DNA from 2 places in the Alkalihalobacterium alkalinitrilicum genome. Region 2 is predicted to be linked to the other one. Evidence: predicted binding sites of a transcription regulator. Region 2 holds the regulator's gene; the other holds the start of a gene.
What was found. Region 2 encodes CtsR, which represses protease genes until heat stress. Its sites were predicted from a motif close to ATGGTCAATAAAGGTCAAACA; they were not measured.

Region 1 (6,746 bases), 120 kb from region 2:
AGACGCTCGGGAGAACTCTCGTTAAGGAACTCGGCAAAATGACCCCGTAACTTCGGGAGAAGGGGTGCTCTGTTAGGGTGTATGCCCGAGAGAGCCGCAGGGAATAGGTCCAAGCGACTGTTTAGCAAAAACACAGGTCTCTGCGAAGCCGCAAGGCGAAGTATAGGGGCTGACACCTGCCCGGTGCTGGAAGGTTAAGGGGAGTGGTTAGGCGCAAGCCGAAGCTGTGAACCGAAGCCCCAGTAAACGGCGGCCGTAACTATAACGGTCCTAAGGTAGCGAAATTCCTTGTCGGGTAAGTTCCGACCCGCACGAATGGTGTAACGACTTGGACACTGTCTCAACGAGAGACCCGGTGAAATTATATTACCTGTGAAGATGCAGGTTACCCGCGACAGGACGGAAAGACCCCATGGAGCTTTACTGTAGCTTGATATTGGATTTGGGTACAGCTTGTACAGGATAGGTAGGAGCCTTGGAAGCGTGAGCGCCAGCTTACGTGGAGGCGTCGGTGGGATACTACCCTGGCTGTATTGAAGTTCTAACCTCGAACCGTGATCCGGTTCAGGGACAGTGTCAGGTGGGCAGTTTGACTGGGGCGGTCGCCTCCTAAACAGTAACGGAGGCGCCCAAAGGTTCCCTCAGAATGGTTGGAAATCATTCGTAGAGTGCAAAGGCATAAGGGAGCTTGACTGCGAGACCTACAAGTCGAGCAGGGACGAAAGTCGGGCTTAGTGATCCGGTGGTTCCGCATGGAAGGGCCATCGCTCAACGGATAAAAGCTACCCTGGGGATAACGGGCTCACCTCCCCCAAGAGTCCACATCGACGGGGAGGTTTGGCACCTCGATGTCGGCTCATCGCATCCTGGGGCTGAAGTAGGTCCCAAGGGTTGGGCTGTTCGCCCATTAACGCGGTACGCGAGCTGGGTTCAGAACGTCGTGAGACAATTCGGTCCCTATCCGTCGTGGGCGTAGGAAATTTGAGAGGAGCTGTCCTTAGTACGAGAGGACCGGGAGGGACACACCGCTGGTGTACCAGTTGTTCCGCCAGGAGCATAGCTGGGTAGCTACGTGTGGACGGGATAAGCGCTGAAAGCATCTAAGCGTGAAGCCCCCCTCAAGATGAGATTTCCCATTACGTTAAGTAAGTAAGACCCCTTAGAGATGATGAGGTTGATAGGTCTCGGGTGGAAGCGTGGTGACACGTGGAGCTGAGAGATACTAATCGGTCGAGGGCTTATCCAAAACATAAAGCGTTGATATTCTTCTAGTACATTATCCAGTTTTGAGAGAATGACTCTCAATCATAAGCATCGAATCACTTCGAAGCTTATCACAACTTAAAAAAGGATTTTCAGAAGCAAGAAGTTCGAGGAAGTGAAATTCTGAGGAGTGGAGCGTATCGGAAAGGTAACCGACTAAGTTCGTCACGTCCTGTGACAACGTCGGCACTAGTACATCCTGTACGTCGGAGCACCGCAAGAATTGAAACTGACGAAGAAATTCGCAGCTTATCAAAAATCCTAATAGAAAATTGTTAGAAGCGAGTAGTTCGAGGCGGCAAGTTCACGAGTAGCGGAATGTACGGTTGAAGGGTACATGAGCAACGCAGGGAGCGCAGCCAACGAAGAAATGCGAAGCTTATCACAATTTTATAAGTCTAGTGGCGATAGCGAAGAGGTCACACCCGTTCCCATGCCGAACACGGAAGTTAAGCTCTTCAGCGCCGATGGTAGTTGGGGGCTTCCCCCTGTGAGAGTAGGACGTCGCTAGGCACCAGGCACAATCCATGTGGGTTGTGCTTTTTTTAAAAAAAGATAAGAAAGTATAAAATTTTGCCACATTCTAATTAGGTTAGATGTGGTATTTTTTATATATGGATAACAATATTCTACGGGATCGTTTTGTTGAAAAACATGGAGAGTGAATTCGACCAGTTGTTATGAAAGAGGTGAAAAAGTTTCGAGAATGCGGTAATCCTAAAAATGGATTCAAACTCTTTGTTTGTGAAGGTTGTCATGATGTTAGAAAAGTGCCTTATCGTTGTAAAGGAAGATTTTGTTCAACTTGTTCTGTGGGAGAAAGCGAGCAATGGAGCCGCCTATTGACCGAAGATGTATTACAAGTAAACCACCGTCATGTTATCTTTACGATTGATAAAGGGTTATGAGAGGTATTCCTTTTACACCGCCATTTGTTAAAAGACTTTATGGATGCGGCAGCAAAACTAATTCTAAATTTCTTTCAAAAGAAAGCAGAAGTAACTCCTGGATTGATAGTTGGTTTACATACATTCGGGTCTAAAGTGAATTTTAAACCGCATGTACATATGTTAGTAACCATGGGTGGAATAATGAAGAAAGGAGAATGGAAGTCTTATGACTACCTGCCGTTTACCATGTTCTACAAGTTTATCAAGTGTTTGATAAACTCATCCAGAGGCAATTCTTCACTCTGATCAGGGAGTCCATTATACGAATCCAATGTTTCAGGAGAAGGTAAAGCAATTAGGAATCCGTCAGTCTATGTCTAGAAAGGGAAACTGTTGAGACAACTCTCCAATGGAATCATTCTTTGGTCATTTTAAAGATCACGTCAATTACAAGAACTGCGAAAATCTTACGGAATTAAAGCAAGAAGTAAATGAGTTCATAGAAGAATACAATAATCATCGTTATCAGTGGGGATTAATGAAAATGACCCCGGCTCAATACCGAGGTCATTTACTAGCTGCTTAAAGTCTCTTTTATTAAACTGTCCATTTTATGGGGTACAGTTCAACCAACCGTGTCCCTAAACCGTGGACTAGTCGTAAAGGTGCTTGGCACCAACAATTTCCTCTTGAAAGGTTAAATAAGGTCAGATATAATAAAATTACAAAGAAGAAATTTAAATCCCTGTAATCAAGGGATTTTTTAATATATAAAAGGTCAAATATAGTCAAAGTCAAAAAAGGAGGAGAAATAAAATGTTATGTCAAAAATGTAAAGTCAACCAAGTGAATATCAAATTGAATGTAATGATAAATCAACAGCATAAACAAATGCATTTATGCTCTGAATGCTACAATGATTCGTACAAATCATTTGGTATGAATGCTTTTAACATGAATGATTATTTCAAAGATGTCTTTTCATCAGCACAGCAAAAATCAAATGGATATCAGAAACATCCAGTAAAAGAAATGCCTCCTCAACAAGCGCGAGGAAACGGATTTCTTGACCAAAACGGTCGTAATCTAACGGAAGAAGCAAGAGCAGGACAAATTGATGCAGTTATTGGTCGAGATCAAGAAATACAACGAGTAATAGAAATATTAAATCGACGTAACAAAAATAACCCTGTATTAATCGGTGAAGCAGGTGTTGGTAAAACAGCGATTGCTGAGGGCATTGCGCTTAAAATCGTTGAAGGTCAAGTTCCAGCTAAATTAAAAAATAAAGAAGTCTACACGTTAGATATTAGCTCTCTTGTTGCAGGCACAAGCTATCGCGGTCAGTTTGAAGAAAAAATGAAGGAATTAATTACTGAATTACAGCAAAGAGATGATGTCATCCTGTTCATTGACGAACTTCACATGATGGTTGGAGCAGGGAGCAGCTCGGAAGGTTCTATGGATGCAGGTAATATTTTAAAGCCTGCCCTTGCCCGAGGAGACCTACAAATCATTGGCGCAACAACAATCAAAGAATATCGAATGATTGAAAAAGACCCAGCACTCGAACGACGCTTCCAACCAGTAATTGTAAAAGAGCCGACTGAAGACGAAGCGTACAAAATTTTAAAAGGGATTCGTCCTGCGTATGAAAAGTATCACAATGTAAAATACTCAGACGACGTTTTAAAAGCTTGTGTAGCTTTATCTAAACGATATATTCAAGACCGCTTTTTACCCGATAAAGCGATAGACCTATTGGATGAAGCAGGTTCTAAGCTAAACCTATCACAAGGTGAAACAGATCAAGATCACTTAAAACAACGATTAAAAGAAATCAAGCAAGAAAAACAAATAGCAACACAACAGGAGCAATATGAAAAAGCAGTCCAACTTCGCGATGAAGAATTAGAAATCAAAGCGAAGTTAACTAACGAACAAGCACAAGAACCGAAAACAGAAGTGACCATAGAGCATATCCAAGAAATTATTGAAAAAAGTACAGGTATTCCAGTTAGAAAGCTACAAAAAGACGAGCAATCAAAAATGAAAGATTTACCGAAAAGACTTGCTGAGAAAGTGATCGGGCAGGAAAAAGCAATTGAGCAAGTGGCCAATGCTGCGATGAGAGCTCGTGTTGGATTAAAACCAAAACACCGCCCAACCGCTTCATTCCTTTTTGTCGGTCCAACAGGTACGGGTAAAACAGAACTTGCGAAAACACTTGCAAAAGAATTGTTTGGAGGTAAGGATGCGATGATCCGATTAGATATGAGTGAATATATGGAAAAGCATTCCGTATCAAAGTTGATCGGTTCACCTCCAGGATATGTAGGTCATGATGAAGCAGGTCAATTAACTGAACAAGTTCGTAGAAATCCGTATTCTATTGTACTACTTGATGAAATTGAAAAAGCACATCCTGATGTCATGAATGTTTTCCTTCAAATTATGGAAGACGGCCGTTTAACAGATAGTCAAGGTAGAGTCGTTAACTTCAACGAAACCGTGATAATTATGACATCAAACGCTGGAGTTACAGATAAAAAGAAACCAGCGATCGGTTTTGGTTCATCCGAATCTGTTGAAGAAACATTGACTCAACTAGAGACACTAAAAAACTATTTCAAACTAGAATTCTTAAACCGCATTGACTCTATTATCGAGTTTGCGCATCTTACAAAAGACGATCTTATTCAAATTGTCGATATTATGTTAGATGAGCTAAAAGAAACATTAAAAGAACATGGTATTTTAATGGAAATGACGACAGAAGCCAAAGCAAAAATCGCTGAATTTGGGTACCACCCCGAATTCGGGGCTAGACCTTTACGTCGCGCCATTCAAGATCACATCGAAAATAAAATTACAGCATTAATGATTGAAAATGAACAAGTTGAAGTTATTAATGTATCTGTTGAAGAAAATCAATTGAAAGTTAGATAAGAAGAAAAGAGACTGAAGTAACGGGTTCATTTATAGGGAGAAAATGTTAAATACACTCAAACCAGAGGTGCAAATCACATGATGATTTGCACCTCTAGTTTTATTAAAAAGCCGCACTTATCCTCTTTTAGTATTACAATAGTATGCTAATTATCACCCTAATAAACAAACGTCCATAAATGGAGTGGTAGGAATTAGGCCGACGATTGGCCGAGTTAGTAATTACGGGGGATCCCATTAGCTTGGAGTATGGATACGGTAGGTCCTATGACAAGAACGGTAGAAGATTGTGCTTACGAAAATGTTCGTGGCAATACACATTGGTAATATTTACTGAAATAAGGAAGGTGTAATGATGAAAAGCAAAGTAGTAACGGATTTTTTAAACATGTATAATCGAGATGAAAGTGAATTATTGACATCAAATGAGCTGGAAGCGAATGGTGTATTTTCTGGAGAAGAGGAATTCATCGAGTTTGCAGAAAATACTATAAAGAATAGTGTGCTTTAATCGTTGTTGACCTTCAAGAGGATTTCGTCAATCCCTCGCATCCGATGTGTGTACCAGAAGCGTATCGAATGATTCCTCGAGTTAAAAACGTCATAAAGGAATGAGAGAACTTGGAGTTCCTGTTATTTATACCGCTCATAACATTGCTGAAGACTGTGTTGCAGATTTTTATAAGTTATGGAAACCAATCAAAGATGGAGCAATTAAGGAAGGTTCACCAGGAGCTGATATCTACTCAGGAATCTACCCGCTGCCTACTGAAAGAGTGATTCGTACGAAACCTGCGTATTGTTCGTTTACAGGTACCGATTTAGATTATGTTTTAAGAAATTTAGGTGTAAAAACATTAATTATCGCAGGAACTCTAACAAATTTTTGCTGAGAATCAACCGCAAGAACGGTTACTTTTTAAACTATCACATCGTGTTTGGGGAAGATATTAATGCCACCAACAGTGTCCTTGCTCACGAAGCTACATTACGAACGATGAGAAGGGTTCGGAAGAGTGCTATCTGCAGAAAAGATTATTGAAGCTGGTCTGAGGAACACAAACTTCATATAAGGCTAGGATCATTGGGGGAGTTTGCTCAACAAAACAAAGCCCTTTATGCCGAAAGTGGTACAGAGTATATGAAGCAATGGATGGTAGGAAAGATTGCATTCTTACCTGGGGAGATCTGACTGAAACACTGAGTGACCTCAGTAACCTATTTAGTGATAAAATAGCTGAACAGTAAGAAGTCAGCAGACGTCATAGTACCTCATCAACTCGGGGAAGGACTGAACAATTAAGAAGAATGAGAACTCGACGTGGAATTCCTATATTGAAGCAGACAATACTAAAGGGCTTACTTGAAGGAGGAAGTGGTTATTACACGGGGCACTTCAAGAGGGTGGAGTAGGAATTGAAACAAACAGATAACCTCATTCACGTGGAAAGGAATATGAAATGTTAATGGAGCGAATACTTTCAACAAAATCTCTTAGCCATCGAGGGTTGAAAAGTATATATCAACGATATGAATATCTACGTCATACTTAGTTGAACCGCCGTATACCGATCGGTACGTACGGTGGTGTGAGAGGTTGGAGGTTACTCACCCCCTCCTACTCGATTTCTGTTAATAAAAAAG
Region 2 (6,746 bases):
GTCTGTAATGGTCACACGATGATGCGCTTCATAACGGTCACGTAAGCCTTTTAAAATTTGAATGGATTCATCATTTGTCGGTTCATTAACTTGGATCGGTTGGAAACGACGCTCTAAAGCAGCATCTTTTTCGATATATTTACGATATTCGTCTAATGTTGTTGCACCGATACATTGTAATTCTCCACGAGCAAGGGATGGCTTTAATATGTTTGAAGCATCAATTGCTCCCTCTGCTCCCCCTGCTCCAATTAATGTGTGGAGTTCGTCAATAAATAGAATAACATTACCAGCTTGACGAATTTCATCCATCACTTTTTTCAAGCGATCTTCAAATTCACCACGATATTTTGTACCTGCTACCACAGTACCCATATCTAATGTCATAACGCGTTTATTTCGTAGGGTTTCTGGAACCTCGTTATTAATAATCGCTTGCGCTAATCCTTCAGCAATCGCCGTTTTACCAACACCAGGTTCTCCAATAAGAACTGGGTTATTTTTTGTACGCCGGCTAAGTACTTGGATCACACGCTCAATTTCTTTACTTCGACCAATAACAGGATCCAATCCTTCTTCTTTAGCAATTGCCGTTAAATCACGAGCTAGACTATCTAATGTTGGTGTATTGGCATGAGCGGTAGTGCCAGACTGTTGATTACCACCCGAAGCCTCGCTACTTCCAAGTAGTTGAAGAACTTGTTGACGTGCTTTGTTTAAGCTAACACCTAAGTTGTTTAAAACACGTGCTGCTACTCCTTCTCCTTCACGTATTAATCCCAATAGGATGTGTTCAGTTCCTACATAAGAGTGACCTAACTTTCGTGCCTCATCCATAGAAAGTTCAATCACCTTTTTTGCACGAGGAGTATAGTGAATAGTCTTCGTACCTTCTTGACCAGTCCCAATTAGCGTCTCTACTTCATTTTGAATTTTATCTGAACCTAAACCCAGGGCTTGAAGTGCTTTAGCTGCAATGCCTTCTCCTTCACGAATAAGTCCTAACAGTATATGTTCAGTCCCAATATTGTTGTGACCTAGACGAATTGCTTCTTCCTGTGCTAAGGCTAATACTTTCTGTGCTCTTTCAGTAAATCTTCCAAACATCATATTCAACACACCTCCAAGATTATTTCTGTACGTCTTCAAGTTTAAGACGTTCTCTAATTAATGCTGCTCTTCGCTCATCCCTCTGATTTGGAGAAAGCGTTTCCCCGGCGAACTGCTGTAAAAATCCTGGTTGCGTTAAGATCATAAGTTCATTAAGGATATTGCCTGATATACCGTTAATTAAACCTAAGTAAATCCCTAATCTTACATCGGATAGTCGTTGTGCCGCTTCCTTTGTTTCCATAATTCTACTATTCGATAGAATTCCAAAGGAACGAAACACGCGATCTTCTAATTGGATTTTAGACGATTGTAAGAGCATCTCTCTCGCTGCTCGTTCTTGTTGAATCAATTGAATAACCACAGCACGTAAGTCTTCGACAATATCTTGTTCTGATTTTCCAAGTGTCATTTGATTGGAAACCTGAAACAAGTTACCTAGCGCTTCACTGCCCTCGCCATAAATTCCTCGAACGACTAGTCCTAATTGATTGATCGCTGGTAATATTTTAGTCAATTGCTGTGTCATGACTAATGCAGGTAAGTGCATCATTACTGAAGCTCTTAAACCTGTGCCAACATTTGTTGGACAACTAGTTAAGTAACCCCTCTTTTCATCAAAGGCGTAGGTCAGTTTTTCTTCAATCCAATCATCTAATCCACTGGCCAAAACAAGCCCCTCATTTAGTTGAAATCCAGAAAATAAACATTGGATTCGTAAATGATCTTCTTCGTTAATCATAATGCTAACGGATTCATCCTCACTCAAAAGAACTGCACCATGTTTTGATTCTTCTGATAAATGAGGACTAATTAAATGCTTCTCAACTAATACTTTCTTAACATTTGCTTTTAAATCATCCATTGGAAGAAGTTCTAGTGGTCCTATAAAGTTATAAGGGCTTTTTAATAAATTTGTACTAATGTGGTTAACAATTAAATTTGCTTCCTCCATAGTAGCTAAAATTGGGAACGTAAAATCTTTTAGGTTTCTAGCTAATCTTATTCGACTACTTAACACAATATCCGAATCTGGACCATCTTTTTTCATCCAAGGACTAATAGCTTCACTAATAAAACGTTCAAGTGACATTTATTACTCCTCCCCTTGGTTGAACACAGATTTTTCCAAAGTACGAATTTGGTCTCTTACAATAGCTGCTTCTTCAAATTCTTCTTTAGTAATGTGGCGTTGTAAAGCCTCTTTCAAGGAGTTAATTTTCCTCCGAACTTCAATCGTACCACCAATTCTTTTCGGGATTTTTCCTGAATGAGTATGATTACCACTATGGACTTTCTTTAAAATGGGATCTAATTTATCACTAAATGTCTCATAACATGTTGCACAACCAAATCGGCCTGTACGGACAAACTGTTCATAGGACATTTTACATTTGTCACAGGTCAGAGACTGTTTTGATGAGGCTCCTGATGTATGCCCTTTTGAAATCGGTTGTTCAAAGTTTAATAAACCTGATAATAGTTGGTGAATAGAAAAGCTATTTGACCCAGGAAAATACTCACCTTTTTCTTTCGCACAATGTTCACATATATGAAATTCTGTTTTTTCACCGTTAATTATTTTAGTGAAGTGTAAAGTGGCAGGACGTTGATTGCATTCCTGACAAATCATTTGACCACCTCTCCCTTTAAAACATTAAGTATGGACGTGTTGTGAAAGAAAAAACTAGTTAATCTCGATATTTTAAAGTTTGGAGCATTGATTTAAGAACATTTGCTCGAATATAATCACGCAGTACGGGGTTCGTTGTATTAAATAATGAATGATCAACTACACTATACATTAAATTCGCTTCCCGTTTAGATACTGCCCCTTCTTCGTATAGTCTCGAGATTAAGGCTTCGGCATGGACTTGACTCACCCTATCACCTATAAGTTGCATCATTTGTTCGAAGAGATCTGCTTGGTTATGCGCTTTGACTTTTATTATTCGAATGTACCCGCCTCCACCGCGTTTACTTTCAACAATATAGCCTTTTTCAATTGTAAAGCGTGTACTGATCACATAATTGATTTGTGATGGAACACATTGAAAGCGTTTGGCTAACTCACTTCGTTTAATTTCTATTAGCTCTCCATCACTATTCGTTAGAATATTTTTTAAATACTGCTCAATAATATCTGAGGTATTCCTCATCATGCCCCCCTCCTTGACTTTGACTATCTTTGACTATCTTTATTATAAAAAAAATAACTGAGAGTTGCAAACACATACACCTAATATTATTGCCCATTTTTTTCATTTCATTCGATTTATGTATGTAAGAATACTTTCGAGGCGAACCCTTAAAAATCCTCTTTTAAAGTAGACAAAAATACATCGCCCTTTGTTGGTTCTCCCTCTATGGAAGTTGATATTTTGTTGAATTTCGTTTGGTCTTATCAATAAGTTTTACTTTTTGTCACAACTCGGTAAAATTTTTTTCTCAATTCCATCTTTTCTGTCACAATTTTTTGACTGCCTAAACTGATTGAATATCATTTAATTACTGTACACTTCGTTGTTTTCTACTTTCCTTCGTAACTCGGCGTCTCTTTGAGCTAAAAGCTCTTCATCTCCTGTAGCTTATTCATGTTTTTTCACAAAAAAAAGGCACAACCCACATGGGATTGTGCCTGGTGTCTAGCGACGTCCTACTCTCACAGGGGGAAGCCCCCAACTACCATCGGCGCTGAAGAGCTTAACTTCCGTGTTCGGCATGGGAACGGGTGTGACCTCTTCGCTATCGCCACTAGACTTATAAAATTGTGATAAGCTTCGCATTTCTTCGTTGGCTGCGCTCCCTGCGTTGCTCATGTACCCTTCAAACGTACATTCCGCTACTCGTGAACTTGCTGCCTCGAACTACTCGCTTCTAACAATTTCCTATTAGGATTTTTGATAAGCTGCGAATTTCTTCGTCAGTTTCAATTCTTGCGGTGTTCCGACGTACAGGATGTACTAGTGCCGACGTTGTCACAGGACGTGACGAACTTAGTCGGTTACCTTTCCGATACGCTCCACTCCTCAGAATTTCACTTCCTCGAACTTCTTGCTTCTGAAAATCCTTTTTTAAGTTGTGATAAGCTTCGAAGTTCTTCGATGCTTATGATTGAGAGTCATTCTCTCAAAACTGGATAATGTACTAGAAGAATATCAACGCTTTATGTTTTGGATAAGCCCTCGACCGATTAGTATCTCTCAGCTCCACGTGTCACCACGCTTCCACCCGAGACCTATCAACCTCATCATCTCTAAGGGGTCTTACTTACTTAACGTAATGGGAAATCTCATCTTGAGGGGGGCTTCACGCTTAGATGCTTTCAGCGCTTATCCCGTCCACACGTAGCTACCCAGCTATGCTCCTGGCGGAACAACTGGTACACCAGCGGTGTGTCCATCCCGGTCCTCTCGTACTAAGGACAGCTCCTCTCAAATTTCCTACGCCCACGACGGATAGGGACCGAACTGTCTCACGACGTTCTGAACCCAGCTCGCGTACCGCTTTAATGGGCGAACAGCCCAACCCTTGGGACCTACTTCAGCCCCAGGATGCGATGAGCCGACATCGAGGTGCCAAACCTCCCCGTCGATGTGGACTCTTGGGGGAGATAAGCCTGTTATCCCCAGGGTAGCTTTTATCCGTTGAGCGATGGCCCTTCCATGCGGAACCACCGGATCACTAAGCCCGACTTTCGTCCCTGCTCGACTTGTAGGTCTCGCAGTCAAGCTCCCTTATGCCTTTGCACTCTACGAATGATTTCCAACCATTCTGAGGGAACCTTTGGGCGCCTCCGTTACTGTTTAGGAGGCGACCGCCCCAGTCAAACTGCCCACCTGACACTGTCCCTGAACCGGATCACGGTTCGAGGTTAGAACTTCAATACAGCCAGGGTAGTATCCCACCGACGCCTCCACGTAAGCTGGCGCTCACGCTTCCAAGGCTCCTACCTATCCTGTACAAGCTGTACCAAAATCCAATATCAAGCTACAGTAAAGCTCCATGGGGTCTTTCCGTCCTGTCGCGGGTAACCTGCATCTTCACAGGTAATATAATTTCACCGGGTCTCTCGTTGAGACAGTGTCCAAGTCGTTACACCATTCGTGCGGGTCGGAACTTACCCGACAAGGAATTTCGCTACCTTAGGACCGTTATAGTTACGGCCGCCGTTTACTGGGGCTTCGGTTCACAGCTTCGGCTTGCGCCTAACCACTCCCCTTAACCTTCCAGCACCGGGCAGGTGTCAGCCCCTATACTTCGCCTTGCGGCTTCGCAGAGACCTGTGTTTTTGCTAAACAGTCGCTTGGACCTATTCACTGCGGCTCTCTCGGGCATACACCCTAACAGAGCACCCCTTCTCCCGAAGTTACGGGGTCATTTTGCCGAGTTCCTTAACGAGAGTTCTCCCGAGCGTCTTAGAATTCTCTTCCCGCCTACCTGTGTCGGTTTGCGGTACGGGCACCTCTCACCTCGCTAGAGGCTTTTCTTGGCAGTGTAGGATCAGGAACTTCGGTACTTAATTTCCCTCGCTATCACAGCTCAGCCTTTATGGTAAGCGGATTTGCCTACTTACCAGCCTAACTGCTTAGACGCGCATCCATCAGCGCGCTTACCCTACCTTACTGCGTCCCCCCATTGCTCAAACGGTGAGGAGGTGGTACAGGAATTTCAACCTGTTGTCCATCGCCTACGCCTTTCGGCCTCGGCTTAGGTCCCGACTTACCCTGAGCGGACGAGCCTTCCTCAGGAAACCTTAGGCTTTCGACGGAGGGGATTCTCACCCCTCTTTTCGCTACTCATACCGGCATTCTCACTTCTAAGCGCTCCACCAGTCCTTCCGGTCTGACTTCGCTGCACTTAGAACGCTCCCCTACCCCTGTCCGTAAGGACAAGCCGTAGCTTCGGTGATACGTTTAGCCCCGGTACATTTTCGGCGCAGAGTCACTCGACCAGTGAGCTATTACGCACTCTTTAAATGGTGGCTGCTTCTAAGCCAACATCCTGGTTGTCTGGGCAACTCCACATCCTTTACCACTTAACGTATACTTGGGGACCTTAGCTGACGGTCTGGGCTGTTTCCCTCTTGACTACGGATCTTAGCACTCGCAGTCTGACTCCCGAGGATAAGTATTTGGCATTCGGAGTTTGACTGAGTTCGGTAATCCTGTGGGGACCCCTAGCCCAATCAGTGCTCTACCTCCAATACTCTTCCCTCGAGGCTAGCCCTAAAGCTATTTCGGGGAGAACCAGCTATTTCCGAGTTCGATTGGCATTTCACCCCTACCCACACCTCATCCCCGCATTTTTCAACATGCGTGGGTTCGGGCCTCCATTCAGTGTTACCTGAACTTCACCCTGGACATGGGTAGATCACACGGTTTCGGGTCTACGACCACGTACTTATTCGCCCTATTCAGACTCGCTTTCGCTGCGGCTCCGCCTTATCAGCTTAACCTTGCACGGGATCGTAACTCGCCGGTTCATTCTACAAAAGGCACGCCATCACCCGTAAATGGGCTCTGACTACTTGTAGGCACACGGTTTCAGGATCTCTTTCACTCCCCTTCCGGGGTGCTTTTCACCTTTCCCTCACGGTACTGGTTCACTATCGGTCACTAGGGAGTATTTAGCCT

Region 1: BK574_RS16870 (ATP-dependent Clp protease ATP-binding subunit) is a predicted target of CtsR. The motif match lies at 2,847-2,867, and genes of this name have one in related genera.

The regions. Positions count from the first base shown of each region.
Region 1 covers NZ_KV917368.1:3,506,997-3,513,742, reverse strand. Annotated here, with positions in the region: rRNA gene BK574_RS16890 (23S ribosomal RNA) at 1-1,246, shown strand, start outside; rRNA gene rrf (5S ribosomal RNA) at 1,661-1,776, shown strand; partial or broken gene BK574_RS29275 (IS91 family transposase) at 1,929-2,411, shown strand; partial or broken gene BK574_RS28490 (IS3 family transposase) at 2,449-2,739, shown strand; gene BK574_RS16870 (ATP-dependent Clp protease ATP-binding subunit) at 2,970-5,102, shown strand; gene BK574_RS27620 (hypothetical protein) at 5,458-5,613, shown strand; gene BK574_RS28120 (cysteine hydrolase family protein) at 5,714-5,995, shown strand.
Region 2 covers NZ_KV917368.1:3,631,798-3,638,543, forward strand. Annotated here, with positions in the region: gene clpC (ATP-dependent protease ATP-binding subunit ClpC) at 1-1,110, opposite strand, end outside; gene BK574_RS17655 (protein-arginine kinase McsB) at 1,130-2,203, opposite strand; gene BK574_RS17660 (protein-arginine kinase activator protein McsA) at 2,207-2,743, opposite strand; gene BK574_RS17665 (CtsR family transcriptional regulator) at 2,802-3,269, opposite strand; rRNA gene rrf (5S ribosomal RNA) at 3,754-3,869, opposite strand; rRNA gene BK574_RS17675 (23S ribosomal RNA) at 4,284-6,746, opposite strand, start outside.